Gimesia maris: one gene and its partner. The protein of the gene in region 2 interacts with the protein of the main gene of each other region in a pairwise test. Links are inferred from orthologs where the notes say so. Each region holds a gene or a part of one and is shown on either strand. Other genes may lie near its edges.

Region 1 (6,995 bases), 410 kb from region 2 along the record:
AACCAGTCAGTTCGATCAGAATGCCTTTCAATCACAGAATGAGCCAGCGCAGCCTGTGGAGATCGCTGCCAATCAGTCGGATAACGGATTTGAACAGTTTGATCCACCGCCGCAACCCGCAAATGATTTTTCGAATCCATCTGCGAATGAATTTCAGAATGGCATGCAGAACCAGGCAGAACCTGCCGCTTTTGATAAACCGCAACAGGACCCCTTTGGCGGGGCCGACCAGTTTGCGCAGCAGCCAGCGGCAACACCTCCAGCGAACGAATTTGGTAATGAACCGGCGTCTGGTTTTTCTCAACCAGCAGCCAGCGATCAATCAGGCTTAATGGAGCAGCCTGCAGCAAATGAATTTGGTTCTGCTGCTGAAACGGGAACAGACACCGTTCAGGTCGATGAAAATCCATTCGGAGCAGAGCCAGAACCGGCTCAATCAATGCAGTCTCAGCAGCCTGCTGCCAGTGAGTTTGACGATTTTGGTCTGGCGGAAGATAAAAATTCTGTTCCGATGCAGAAATTTGATCCCGTGGCTGAGAAGACGGCCAAAGTAAATATCACTGAAATTTCCAATTCCAAAGGTTTCGACGAATTTAGTGATTCCGGTTTTGCCCAGGAACAACCTCAGGCTCCCGCTGCGGGACTCGAGAATTCTTTTGAGTCGGAAACACCGGCCATGGCTAACGAGGAGTTTGAACGCCCCGCTGTTTCGGAATTTAGCGAGACGGAAGTCGCTCAGACTGAAGAGCGTTTTGGGGATTTTCGAGCCGAAGAGTTTTCAGCACAACAGGCAGAAAGTGTGACGACTGTGAAACGTCCTGCAGCCGCCATTGATTCGAATACGTTTCGTGAAGACGAAATGACCGCAGAAAATCAGCCACAGGCACGCGGGCTGTTTGACGGACCTGCCCCTGTAAAAGAAGTTTCTACCCAGGAGTTTGGAGCGATTCAGGAAGAATCATTCAGTCAGCAGTCTGCGACAGCAGTCGGCGGGGAATATGTCGTTCAAAATGGTGAGAATTTCTGGACGATTTCGAAAAAACTGTATGGAACCGGTCGTTATTTTCAACTGCTGGCGCAGATCAATAAGAGTCGGGTCAGTGATCCTCGCAAAATGAAACCCGGTTTGAAATTGATTGCGCCTGATCAGGCTGCGATTGAAGCACGATACCAGGCCAGCCATAAGATAACCCAGACGACAGTCAGCGAGTTTACCGGTAGTACTGCCGTCCGCAAACCAGGTAAAACAGCCGGGTTTTTTATCAGTACCGATGGACGCCCCATGTACCGCGTGGGTAGCAACGACACATTGACTGATATTTCACAGAAGCATCTGGGACGGTCTTCCCGCTGGTATCAGATTTATCAGATTAACCGGCAGAGACTGCAAAACCCGAACAAGCTTCAAATTGGAACAGAATTGCAACTGCCTTATGATGCCAGCCGGGTCAGTCTTGTTCCTGGAAACTCATCCAGCCGATAGTGAATACAGGCGCAATGGTGCCTCCTGTTTCATTATCAACTTAGCCAGCGGCGAACTTCCTGATAGACTGTGTCCAGTTTGACTATCGCGTCTCCAGGTCTATTTGGACCGAGAATATCAGATTGACAGACGCTCTGATTAAATGTGATGCTCTCTAACATTCTCGCTGGTGAGGAAGGTCGATTGGATGTTATTCCGTTTCAGTAGTGCAATCTTACTGGCGGTTGCCGTCTCTCTGATTGGAATTGCACTCGAAAAAGAGAGTCTGAAGCTGAAACGACTGGTCAGTCGGCAGCATTATCAGCTGGATGTTCTGGTGAATGCTCATGCGAAGATGAAGCTGGCAACACAACGCGCGGGTTCACCCCGTCAGGTGTTGAACTCGATCGAACGCGGGGAACTGGATGTCGAATCCAATCAGCAGCCTGCTCTGAGCAACCGTCGCGAGATGCCGTTGCTGCAATGGCATTTAAATCCTCATAAGGGACAGGCAGAAAAATAATACTGTCTGCATGATATTGTAGTCTGTCGTCGGGCGGTGATCAGCAGCAGGCAGTTCTGCGGGAGAAGCAATTCTTGAATTTGGTACCATCGAATCTGCGAAACAGCTGGCGCACCTGGAGCCTGGTTCTGGTGGTGGTGCTGGCCTGGCTGGTGATTTCGGGGCGGCTGGTCTATCTGCAATACATTGGACATCGACAGTTTGCCCGGGTTGTGGCTCGACAGCAGGTCTATAAAGAAAAAATTCCCGCGCGACCAGGAGACATTCTTGATCGGAACGGTCGACTGCTGGCAACGACCATTGTCAGTAACAGCCTGTATGTTGTTCCCCAGCGCCTGGAAAATAAGAAGAAAGTCGACCGGATCTGCGACATTCTGCAACTGGATGCGGCTGCGTTTCGCAAACGGTTAAATGAAAACCAGGACAAACTGTTCCTGTGGGTCAAACGGCGTCTCTCTGATCAGGAACTGTCAGCGATCCGGGCATTGGGTCTCTCAGATGCTGTCTGGGGGTTTCGGCAGGAATACCGCAGACAGTACCCACAAGGTGCTTTAGCAGCACATGCTCTCGGACTGCGGGATATTGATGGGAAAGGTCAGGGGGGGCTGGAAGAAGCATTTGACCATCTGATTTGTGGTCAGGACGGTTATCGTTTTCTGATTCGCGATGCGCATGGCCGCGTGATTGAAGTACGCAATGACTCCCGCGTCGCGGCCAGAAACGGGGAGACGCTGGTGGTGACGCTGGATTCCATTATTCAGCTCTACACGGAACGGCAACTCCAGTCCATTGTCGAAGAGTGGAAGCCCAAAAGTGCCTGTGCGATCGTAATGGATGTCAAAACCTGTGAAGTCCTGGCGATGGCATCGGTTCCGACTTTCGATCTGAATCATCCTGAGGGGATTGATGAATCTGCCTGGAAAAATACAGCGATTGCTTCGATCTATGAGCCTGGTTCCACACTCAAGCCGTTTATTGTCGCAGCGGCGCTCGAAAAGGGATTGATTCAAACCGAGGATGAATTTGATTGTGAGCATGGCGAATACCGTATGGGAAAGCGACTGTTGCACGATCATCACAGTTACGGGCTGTTGAGCGTGACGGATGTGCTCGTAAAGTCGAGCAACATTGGTATGGCGAAAATTGGAGAGAAACTGACCAATCCGGGACTGTATGAGGCAGTGACGGCGTTCGGTTTTGGGCAGAAGACCGGTATCCAGCTGCCCGGTGAACTGGGAGGGATAGTCAGACCCTTAAAACGCTGGAATATCTATTCGACGGGTTCAGTACCGATGGGCCAGGAAATCGCTGTCACGCCGGTGCAACTGATTACTGGACATGTGGCTCTGGCGAATCAGGGGAAATTGTTGAATCCGCGTTTGATCCGTGATCAGATTGATCATAATTACTTTCCCCGTTCTGAAGAAGAGTCAGATCAGGTACGCCCCCTTGTTTCCACACCGATTGTTTCTCCGGAAGTCGCTGACTGGCTGGTTCAGGTTCCTATGGTGGAAACGGTAACACGAGGGACCGGGAGGAAAGCTCAGCTTGAGGAGTATGTGGTGTTTGGGAAGACCGGAACCGCCCAAAAGCCCGATCCGAAAACAGGTAAGTATTCTTCCGAGTTACATGTCAGTTCTTTTATTTGTGGTGCCCCGGCACATGATCCACGTGTTCTTGTGCTGGTTGTGGTGAATGAACCTTCTGTGGGCGAGAACCATTATGGGGGAACGATAGCCGGGCCTCCTGCCGCAGAAATCCTGAAGCAGACATTGATGTATCAGCGGGTTCCCTTTGATCATTCCAGTGAGACGCCTCCGGAACGGACGGCACAACGATTGCGAAATGCGCTTCGCTGAATTCGTCAGTTTACCTGTTTTGTGATTTGCAGGAAACAGGAGCTGCTCACTGCCCAGTTTTCTGGGGCTGACTTGAATCAATATTGACAAAAATTCGCTTTTTTTTGTATTAATACTCAAGTTACACCTCTCTCCTATTCAATTCCTGAACCATCACAACACTCTCAGATTATTTCTGCGAAGCGGATTTCTTCCCTTTGTGGAATACTACAATTCATTTCAACAATTCTGCTGATTACTTCCATTTTCCATCCCCTCAATCACCTGCTGATATCGAATCAGGTTACGCGTCCCTGTTGAGGACGAGCCGGTTTCATCACAGGTAGCGCAGTCATGGCCAAAGAAACAAAAGCACAACCAGAATCAGATGAGTCAGCGAACGTCGCCGTGCAGGACCCACCTGAAAAAAAATCCGGAGATGCAGATATCGAGTCTGCTGCCTCTGATTCGGTTGCATTGCGCGCTCGTGTCACAGGCTTTGTCAAATCGCGTTGGAAGATTCTGGCGGGTATCGTGCCTGTACTTCTTCTGCTGGGTGGATATCTGATGTCTCTCTCTGGTGAACCGGAAAAGACTCCGAAAGAAACACTGGCAGAAGCACTGCAGATTCTGGGGTCATCGACAGATACCAAAACACGGTCCGAGGCACTTGAACTGGCTTATGCACTGAAAAAACAGGAATATCTGGATCCGGATTTCCCGGGTGCTTTGTACTTTATTTTTGGTGTTGTTGCTTTCCAGAATGCGGAAGAACTGCATGGGGAAGCTCAGGATCACCAGTATCTGATCGCCAGCCGTTATCTGAGAGAAGCAGAACGCAGGGCCATTGATCAGGAACATCGTCCAGAATGGTGCTATGCACTTGGTACCAGTCTCTACAAGTCAGGTTCCATTCAAAAGTCGCGCCCGCTGCTGGAAGAAGCTGTCAGTACGTTTGCAGAAAATAAGTTAAATGCATCCATGTCGCTGACGGACATTTATCTCGATCACAAAGAACCGTCTGAGTTAAAGCAGGCATTTGATTTGAATTCAGAGTGTCTGCAACTGGAAGATCTGGATCCTGAGATGCGGGATCGATTGTATTTGCAGCGTGCACAGATTTTCCTGGCGCAAGGCAAGAATACTGAGGCACAGGAGGTACTGGACCGGGTCAAGCAGCAGGAGTCTGTGAATCAGGTGACACTGGTGTTTCAGGCACAAACTCTGATGGCGGAAGGGAATTACAAGGAAGCATTAACGATTCTGGCGCCGGTCAAAGACAATCTGGGGCTGGAGCGTAAATTTTCCAGGCAGGCTTCCTACCTGATGGGAGTGTGTGCCGAGTCGCTTGGTGATGCTGATGGTGCCATTGATTTTTTTGAACAGACAACTCATCGCTATGCCGGAACGCAGGAAGGCCTGGCGGCATTTCTGCGTCTGGCTGAATTACTACGGAAAAATGGTCGTACCGAAGAATCCCTGATTGCTTATCGGACTGCGTTGCGGTCCATTCACAGTCCGGATGAATTCCGCAATCGCTGGATCAGTCTGCAGAGCGTGAAGACATATGTTCTGAATGCATGGAACGACTGGGTGGATGAAGACCGGATCAAAGATGACGTGACCTACTTCAATGCGGCGATTCAACTCTCTGATTATCTGCCTCCTTTGCTGCCGGAAGTCCAGTCGAAGGAACTGGCTGCGAATGCCAATCGTCGCTGGGCGGAATATCTGCAACGCCGCTATGAAGAAGCAACTGTCACAGAGCAGGAGTCTCTTAGAGGCGAATTGAATGAACACTGGAAGCAGAGCGGGCGTGCCTATTTTGAACTCGCCCGTCGATTGACGACTTCGGATCGATATGGAGATATTCTTGCCATCTCCGCAGATCACTTTCAAAAAGGTCTGGATTTCGAAACCGCGCTCAAAGTGCTGACACGGTTCATCAATACGAATCCGGAAAAGCAAATGCCGCAGGCTCTCGTTCAGCGAGGTGAGATTTTACTGGAGCTGGATCGGCTTGATGAAGCGATTAACCACTTCGAACGAGTGATGACAAATTACCCGACCGATGTCTCTGCCTTTGAGGCCCAGTATTTACTGGGGATTGTTTATCTGGAAAAGAATGAACTTGATCAGGCTCAAGCCGTATGGAAAGAGATTCTGGAGTCGAGCCAGTTAACCCCCAAAGCAAAACAGTGGGGGGATGCATTGTTTTCGCTGGGTAAGTTGAATTTTCACCAGGGAAAAATTGCCGAGTCAGAAAAACAGAGCGAGACCGCAGAAGATGCGCCGGAAGGACAGATCACAGGTTCGAGGCAGAATCGTTATTATGAAGAGGCCACACGACGTCTGACCGAATATGTCAAACGTTATCCAGAATCAGAAAAAATATCGGAAGCACGCTATCTGCTGGCCCGGTCTTTACAGAATCTGTCAGATCAACCACTCCGGGAGATGAAGGAAGCCAGGACAGACAACGCCCGACAGGAATTAAAACGGAAGCAGTTTGGCTATTTGAATCAGGCTCTGACACAACTTCAATATCTGAATCGGGATCTGCGTCAGTTGGAAAATCGAGACAGACTTGATGCACTGGGAAAGCAGTTACTCAAGTCGAGCTGTTTTGGAAAAGCGCACATCTTGTATCTGACGGAAGAGTACGCCGAGGCAATTAAATCGTATCACGATGCCGTAAACCGGTACCCGCAATGTACGGAAGTGTTGATTGCGTATATGAAGATGTCGGGCTGTTACGAAGCATTAGGGAAAAAAAATGAAGCTAAAAGCATGCTGGAACAGGCCAAAATAATTTTGAAACAGATGCCTGACAGTGTGTTCGAGTCCGGAGCGACGAACCTGGGACGAGAAGAATGGAATCGCTGGCTGGACTGGTCGCGCGAGTTTCGTGATTCTGACAGTCGAACCAGCGCCCTGCCGCCAGTGAATGGTGCCTGAAACTGAGAAATTACCAGGGGACAGAATCTGTTCCTCATCGTTAAACCTGAATCATGATGTAATTGATATGACTTCGACAAATATGATTGATTATCCCAAACTGTTTGCAGTACGCCTGGAGTATTCCCGGGCACTGTTAACCCTGTCGCTGCAACAGCAGGAACTGATCAAGGATGATGATTATTCCAGTTTGCTGGACGTGTTAGGAAAAAAA
Region 2 (7,985 bases):
CCACCACGCTAACCGAAGCCGGTTATGTGGGCGAAGATGTTGAGAACCTGTTACTCAAGCTGTTACATGCCGCCGATTTCGATGTCGAAGCTGCCCAGCGTGGTATTTTATTCATCGACGAAATAGACAAGATCGGCAAAACCAGCCAGAACGTCTCCATCACCCGGGATGTTTCCGGCGAAGGCGTTCAGCAGGCGTTGCTGAAAATGCTGGAAGGGACCGTTGCCAATGTGCCTCCGCAAGGTGGTCGCAAACATCCCGAACAGCAGTATATTCAGCTCGACACCAGTAACATCCTCTTTATCTGTGGCGGTACCTTTGTGGGACTGGAAGATATTGTCGGGAAACGACTGGGGCGAAAAACAATCGGTTTCGGACAGAATAACCAGCAGAAGAAAGTACAGGAACGGTCTAAAAATGACCTGCTGGCACAGGCATCCGTGGATGACGTGCTGGAATTCGGTCTGATTCCGGAACTCCTGGGACGTCTGCCCGTACTCTCTTCTCTCTCCCAGCTCGGCGAGGGAGACCTTGTACGTGTTCTGACCGAACCCAAGAATTCTCTGGTCAGGCAGTTCCAGAAATTCTTCGAAATGGAAAAGGCCGAACTGGAATTCACTGACGGTGCACTGCACGAAATCGCCCGTATTGCTCAAAAGAAAAATACGGGAGCACGTGGCTTACGCAGTGTCATTGAACAGGCCATGTTCGATATCATGTACGAACTTCCCGAACAGGAAGCCGGCAAGAAATATGTGGTCACTCCGGAAATCATCCAGGGTACTGAACAACTTTTCCCCAGTGATGACTCTGCAGCCGCATAGACTTGCGTCAGCAGGGGGCCTATAATAGATCCAACGATCAACTAATTTCCCGCCGAAGCCTTACTTCGGCGGGTTTTCTTACGTGTGGTAGAGTCATGAAAATTCGTTTGAGTGTTCAAAGTTCGTCCCCTAAAACTAAAACCATGACGCTCACAAAAACGACTTTGATCGGAAGAGCTGCTGACTGCGATATCAAGCTGAAATCCGATCTGGTCAGCCGGCACCACTGCAAAATATTCCTGACCGGTTCTGTAGCCCTGGTCCATGATCTGGGCAGTTCCAATGGTACCTTCATTGATGGTCAGAAACTGACTCCGAAACGGGACACCAAGCTGATTCCCGGCTGCCTGCTGTCGATTGCCGACGTCAATTTTCAGGTCGACTACGATCCGCAAGTCTTTGTCGACGTCGGCTCGACAATCAACCTCAAATCACTGGAGGGGATCTTACCGGAAAATACTCTGACAGCAGTTTCTGATGATGTACGGTCACTGGACATTCCATTGCCGGAGCATCAAAAAAAATCGAGCGAAACGGCAACCATTGATGAGTACGTACCAGATCAGAGTTCTTCAGAAAATAAAAAGACCATTCAATTTCCAGAAATTGAACTAACGGATAAAATGGATCAAAACTGAACTCCATCAATCCGTTTCTGAAAGACTCATTCATGTCCGATAACGACGTACAAGAGTTGTTAAAACTCAGCAAGCAACTTCTGGATTCCATCGACCATAAAGACTGGAACACCTACACCAGTCTCTGCGATGAAGAGCTGACCGCCTTTGAACCGGAAGCCAGGGGGCACCTGATTTCAGGGATGGATTTCCATCGCTTTTATTTCGACATGAATCCCACGGGCAGGCCGCGCCAGTCGACCATCAGTTCGCCCATGGTCTCAATCATGGGCGAAGTCGCCCTCATTACTTATGTCCGCATTGTCCAGGCAATCGATGAACATGGCCACGATTCCAGTGCTGCCTGCGAAGAAACCCGCATCTGGCAGAAACAGGATGGGGAATGGCAACACGTCCATTTTCATCGCTCCACAATCTGAAAATACCCGGTAACCAATTATGACAAAACCAGCATCCCAGGTACTCATTCTCTGTTCGGACATCATGTTTTCGAGCCAGATTACCGGGGCCGCCCGACAGTTGGAATACACATTCTGTACCGTGCTCAGCACGCGTCAGGCCCTGGCGCAACTGGATGACACCATTCGCCAGGTTCTGCTGGTGGATCTCAACCAGCCCTCATTAAACTGGGAACAGCTGAAATCAATCCACCAGGAGCATCCCGCTCTCATCAGTGTCGCGTTTGGACCGCACGTGGATGTCGAAAAACTCGAAGCTGCCCGGGAAGCAGGCTGCTCAGAAGTCATGCCGCGGAGCAGATTCTCTGCACAACTTCCTCAGATCCTGGAGTCTGCGCTCGCTGAAGAGTTGTAAATGAATTCAGACCGAATCATATCTAACCAGAGCGGCACTCAAGCTAATAGACTCGTCCCAAATAGACCTGGAAACGCTACAGTAAAACGGGACACAGTCTAGCCCAGGTCGAATTTCTGCAACAGTCCCCGGTAAGCGGCTTCGCCCTGTTCATGATCGACAACGGCACTGATGCGGGTTTCGCTGGTGTTAATCATTTGAATGTTGATGCCCGCTTCCGCGAGCGCGCTGAACATGGACTGCCCCACACCCGTATGGCTGCGTAAACCAATCCCGACGACAGATAACTTGGCAATTTCAGCCTCGTGACTCAGTTCGGCATCGCCCCATTCTTTCAACAGCGGGCTCACCAGTTCCAGGCTTTTTTCCAGGGAAGTCCGCGGAACTGTAAATGACAGATGTGCCTGCTCGTCTTCTCCCATGTTCTGTACGATCATATCGACCGAAACGCCCCCCTCGGCAACGACCGAGAACAACCGCGAACAGATTCCCGGATTGTCAGGCAGATTTCTGACCGTAACGCGGGACTGGTTTTGATCCAGCAGCACTTCACTGACCACGATGTCTTCCATGTGAGACAGCTGATTAATAATGTCCTGCTCAAGCGTCGTCAAAACCTGGGCAGACTCACCTGTCTGCTGACCATCTGACAGCTTTTCATTGGTTGCAAACGAATAACTGGAAAGCTGATTCAACTCGAATCCGTTATGAATTACCTGGACCGCCTTTTCACACTGATCGCGGTTCACAAGCACGGTCAGCTTAATTTCACTCGTCGTAATCATGCCCACATTGATACCGGCTTCAGCCAGAATGGTAAACATGCGGCTGGCCACTCCGTAATGGTTCCGCATTCCGCAGCCCACGATGGAAACCTTGGATAGATTTGTGCCATGTTGGATTTTCCCGGCTCCGATTGCCTCGATGGCTTCGGTAGCAGCCGTCAATGTTTCTGCCAGATCGGACTGGGGAACGGTAAAGGAAACGCGGGCCAGACCTGCGGTTCCCACATCCTGCACGATCATGTCCAGGCAGATCTTACGCTCGGCCATCCGTGTGAAGATACTCCCCATGATCCCCGGTTCGTCAGGGATATCGGTCAGACTCACGCGCACTTCATCCCGTACGAATGCCACCCCGGTCACCACGGGGGCACCTTCCAGCGGTTGAACCGCAATCAGGGTTCCTTCTCCATCAGAAAAAGAAGGGCGTACTTTTAGAGGGACCTTATATTTTTTCGCGAACTCAATCGACCGGGAATGCATGACGCCCGCACCCAGACTGGCCAGTTCCAGCATTTCATCGTATGAGATGCTGTCGATTTTATGTGCTTCCGTAACAATACGGGGATCGGTGGTAAATACACCTTCCACATCCGTATAAATTTCACACATGTCCGCATCCAGCACGGCAGCCAGGGCAGTCGCCGTCGTATCACTGCCACCACGCCCCAGTGTTGTGATATTCCAGTCTTTATCCCGCCCCTGGAATCCAGCGGCGATCACAATTTTTCCTTCATTCAGAGCAGCACGCATCCGCTCGGTAGAGATTGAAATAATCCGGGCTTTGGTGTGGGAAGAATCGGTCACGACCCCGATCTGCGACCCTGTCAGGCTGATCGCTTCGACTCCCAGCTTATGCAATGCCATCGCCATCAGAGCCACTGATTCCTGCTCGCCTGTCGAGAGCAGCATGTCCATCTCGCGCGGAGTAGGGTGGTCCGTTATTTCTGCAGCCAGCCTGACCAGTTCGTCTGTTTTTTTACCGCGCGCACTGACGACCATCACAACCTGGTGCCCCGCCTGTTGCATTTCGGTTGCCCGACGGGCCGCTGCCAGAATCTTACTGGTATCTGCTACACTCGTTCCACCAAACTTCTGGACAATGAGCGACACTTTCTCTCTCCGTTTCTCTGCAAAAAAATGAACAAACTACTGATTACACTGACCGGCGGTCGTGTTTAGAACGCATCACATTTCACCAGAGCACCCCACGGTCTAATATACCCGGTTCAGATGATCCTGGAGACGCTACAGTAAAACTGGACACAGTCTAGTCGACTCGACTCCATCTAATGAATGGAATTCTGTTTTGTCTGTGAATCAGGAATGGGAAAAGGTAACAAATCGACTCTGATTCGTGAATCATCAAACTTTGAGGTTTCGTTAAAACCAGAAAAAGCAGCCGGAAAAAAGGAACATCCCCCTCAGTTGCACTGTGAAAATGACTCTGGACGGAACCGAACAGTGTTCCCCTGAACACATTGCGGTCAATTCAACCAGAGATCAAAGACACCACTTCGTCAGCAACCCGAGTTGCTGCTGCAGGCAAAGCCAGGGGGCGCATGTTTTCCGCCATTTGCATTCGTCGCCCTTCATCAAACAGCAACTTCAAAACAGCATCCTGCAGCTGACCTGCCGTTAGTTCAGAATCAGGAGACTGTTCGACAATCGCAGCGGCCCCGTGCTGTTCAAAATAGCGGGCATTCAGTAACTGATGCTCATTCACCGACCCCGGATAGGGAATCAGAATTGTGGGGCAGCCGGCACAGGCCAGTTCGGCGAGAGTTGTCGCCCCTGAGCGGGAAATGACGAGATTAGCGCGAGCGTACCAGTCCAACAGCTCATCGAAGAAGGGCTGAATCGTCACATTCAGACGGGGAATCGCATCCACCAGTCTTTCATAAGCTTTTTCGACACGGTGAAAATCTTTTTCCCCCGCCTGATGCACGAGCCGAATAGTTTCCGGTAGCTGATCCTGAGACCGTTCCAGCATATTGATCACAGCAGAATTCACCGAGACAGCTCCCTGGCTGCCTCCCAGCACCAGGATCACAAATTCGCCATCTTTACCGCGAGAAGTAATCTCCTGCGCTGATTCAGCCAGTCGCCTGATTTCCGTCCGCACGGGATTGCCAGTCACCACGACGCGCGGCTTCTGCCTCGTCTCAATCTGGGAACGGTTCCAGATCGTATCGGGAAAGGAACTGCAGATCACATCAGCCCGCCCCAGAAGAAAGTGATTCGCTTTACCACAGACAATATTCTGTTCCAGCAGCATGATGGGCAGCTTTAAACGGGAAGCTTCCAGAATGACGGGCACACTCGCCATGCCTCCCAGGCCGATCACCAGTGCAGGCTTAGTCTCTCTTAAAAAGGAACGTCCCTTCCAATAGGCCTGGAAATGATTCACGAAAAAACGGAAGGGGTTTCGGAACGCCGTATTCAATGGAGCGACAGGCAGATCGACATGCTCATATCCGGTCCGCGCAATGATCTGTTGTTCGACTGACCGGTTGGTCCCCACAAAACTGATCCTGCAGTTCCCCCGTGAAACCAGTTCCGCCGCGACAGCCAGACCGGGAAGTAAATGGCCACCAGTGCCACCACCTGCAAAAACGATCGATTTGCCATCAAGAATCGAAGGGGACATATTAGAATGGGACTACCTGACAAGAGTGATGGAATCAAACTGATACATGCTTTACCAGCATAGAAACATCTCTCCTCAAATCCCAGCTAAGACTTCTCTTCTGACTCGAGATCTTCTTCATCCTCGTACTCTTCATCCTCGTACTCTTCATCCTCGTACTCTTCATCTTCGCACTCTTCATCTTCGCACTCTTCATCTTCGCACTCTTCATCTTCGCACTCTTCATCTTCGCACTCTTCATCTTCGCACTCTTCATCTTCGCACTCTTCATCTTCGCACTCTTCATCTTCGCACTCTTCATCTTCGCACTCTTCATCTTCGCACTCTTCGGAGGAATCCACCTCTAACGGTGTCTTCTCCTCAGCGAGAACAACCGCTTCATTCATGAGCAGTTCATCATTCTGATCGAGCTCGGGATCAATCACGAGATCGTCATCTGTCACAGAACGTGTCAGGCTGATAATAATTCCCAGCGAGAGCAGACTTACCATCAGGTTCGTACCACCATAACTGATTAAGGGATGCGAAATCCCTTTAGGAGGCACCATGGCGGTGACCACAGCCACATTGAGAATGGCCTGAAAAACCAACTGCATCAGTAAAGTCAGGCTGACCACATACGCGTAGGAATTCTGTTTCTGTGAGCGAATGATGTTCAAACCAGCCAGAAACAGACCAAGCCACAATCCGACAATCGCGAGAGTACCAATCAGCCCCAGTTCTTCACCAGCGACGGAAAACACAAAGTCGGTATTCGCTTCAGGAAGAAAGCTTAATTTTTGCGCCCCTTTTCCCAGCCCGGATCCAGAAACGCCGCCGGTTCCCAATGCCATGAGTGACTGCTTCAACTGGTACGGTGCCGATTCCCAGTTGGTCCAGGTATCCAGAAAACCGCTGATACGCTTCAACTGATAAGGACGTAACGCGACCAGCATTCCAACAGCAGGCAAGGCACACAGCAGTCCAACAATAAAGTTTCGGATCGGCCATCCCCCCAGAAAGAGGGCAATCATGACACCACCCGCCAGAAACAGGGTCGTGCCCAGATCGGGTTGCTTGATCACCAGGGGAATAATAATCGCCAGTGGAATCAGTAAGGGGACCGTCCCTTTGAACCAGTGTCTGACCGAACTGCGACGCTGTACCATCAAGCGCACTGTCAGCAGCGGGAGTGCAATTTTTGCCAGTTCCGAAGGCTGAAGAGAAACAGAACCAAACCGCAACCAGCGCTGGGCGCCATTCACCCGCGTTCCGATTCCAGGAATCAACACCAGTATCAGCAACACCACCGTTCCCCAGAAAAGCAGGGGAGCACGGTCGTACCAGAACCGGGCGGGAAGATACGAAGCACTCGATGCCACACAGGCCGCGATCGCCAGGAAGACCAGGTGCCTGGATAAATACACCTGCTCGAATTCGGTCGGCCAGGATGTGATGCTGGCACTGTGCACCATCAACACGCCGATCCCCAGCAGCGCGCAGGCCATCGAAATAAACAGGCTGCGATCGTGCTCCGGCTGAGAATCGATTGGGAATGATGACTTCATCGATAAACTCTCATTGATAATGAAGAATGCATATCAATGAAATCGACTTCAAAAACGATCAGCCCTGAATGGTAAGCCCTATGGGATATCACGATTTAGAAACAATCAGCAATGATGCGAACCAGCTGACAAAACCGCGCTAACAGGCCTTTTCCCAGCTCTGCTATTTCCGCTGATCAATAGAAACGGCACGATCGGAAATCCAGTCGCAACAGGTCAACTCAAGTCGCAATCTTCAAGCTGGAGATGGCAATGATCGCCAGCAGGGCAGAGCAGATCCAGAAACGGACCACAATCTTCATCTCATGCTGACCCTTAAACAGATAATGATTATGCAGCGGACTGCAGGCCAGCACACGCACGCCGGTCCGTCGATACCAGAAAACCTGAATGATCACACTCAATGTTTCCACCACAAAGACACCACCGGCGATGACCAGTAACGCTTCCTGGCGGATGACCAGCGCGGAAAATCCCAGTAGTGCCCCCAGAGGCAGCGAGCCCGTATCCCCCATGAAAACCTGGGCGGGATAACAGTTGAACCAGAGGAACCCCAGCACCGCGCCGACTGTGGCTCCCAGCAGAATACTTAACTCACCCGCTCCCGGAATGAAGGGGACCTGCAGATATTCCGCCATCACTTTATGTCCCGCCAGATAGGTCAGGCCGGCGAAGGCAGAACCGGCAAATACCATGCAACCGCTGGCCAGACCGTCCAGGCCATCCGTCAG

What was found. The genes of interacting proteins can lie anywhere in the genome.
Region 1: the proteins of GmarT_RS11805 (region 2) and GmarT_RS10200 interact in binary tests that used the Escherichia coli proteins (3 or more experiments, as listed by UniProt). The link is inferred for Gimesia maris from one-to-one orthologs.

What each region holds. Positions count from the first base shown.
Region 1 is NZ_CP042910.1:2,761,284-2,768,278, forward strand. The notes cover bases 1,537-4,451. They hold GmarT_RS10200 (peptidoglycan D,D-transpeptidase FtsI family protein), read left to right. Parts: upstream 1,537-2,059; coding sequence 2,060-3,844; downstream 3,845-4,451. Other genes in these bases: GmarT_RS10195 (hypothetical protein), read left to right, coding at 1,671-1,985; GmarT_RS10205 (tetratricopeptide repeat protein), read left to right, coding at 4,178-4,451. Outside these bases: GmarT_RS10190 (LysM peptidoglycan-binding domain-containing protein), read left to right, coding at 1-1,483; more of GmarT_RS10205, read left to right, coding at 4,452-6,781; GmarT_RS10210 (flagellar export chaperone FlgN), read left to right, coding at 6,849-6,995. UniProt on the Escherichia coli protein: Essential cell division protein that catalyzes cross-linking of the peptidoglycan cell wall at the division septum. Required for localization of FtsN.
Region 2 is NZ_CP042910.1:3,168,596-3,176,580, reverse strand. Bases 5,025-7,985 are described here. They hold GmarT_RS11805 (FtsW/RodA/SpoVE family cell cycle protein), read right to left. Parts: upstream 7,255-7,985; coding sequence 5,794-7,254; downstream 5,025-5,793. Other genes in these bases: mraY (phospho-N-acetylmuramoyl-pentapeptide-transferase), read right to left, coding at 7,476-7,985; murG (undecaprenyldiphospho-muramoylpentapeptide beta-N-acetylglucosaminyltransferase), read right to left, coding at 5,025-5,707. In the rest of the region: ATP-dependent Clp protease ATP-binding subunit ClpX, read left to right, coding at 1-824; GmarT_RS11835 (FHA domain-containing protein), read left to right, coding at 920-1,462; GmarT_RS11830 (DUF4440 domain-containing protein), read left to right, coding at 1,495-1,881; GmarT_RS11825 (DNA-binding transcriptional response regulator), read left to right, coding at 1,901-2,275; GmarT_RS11820 (aspartate kinase), read right to left, coding at 2,374-4,170; more of murG, read right to left, coding at 4,550-5,024.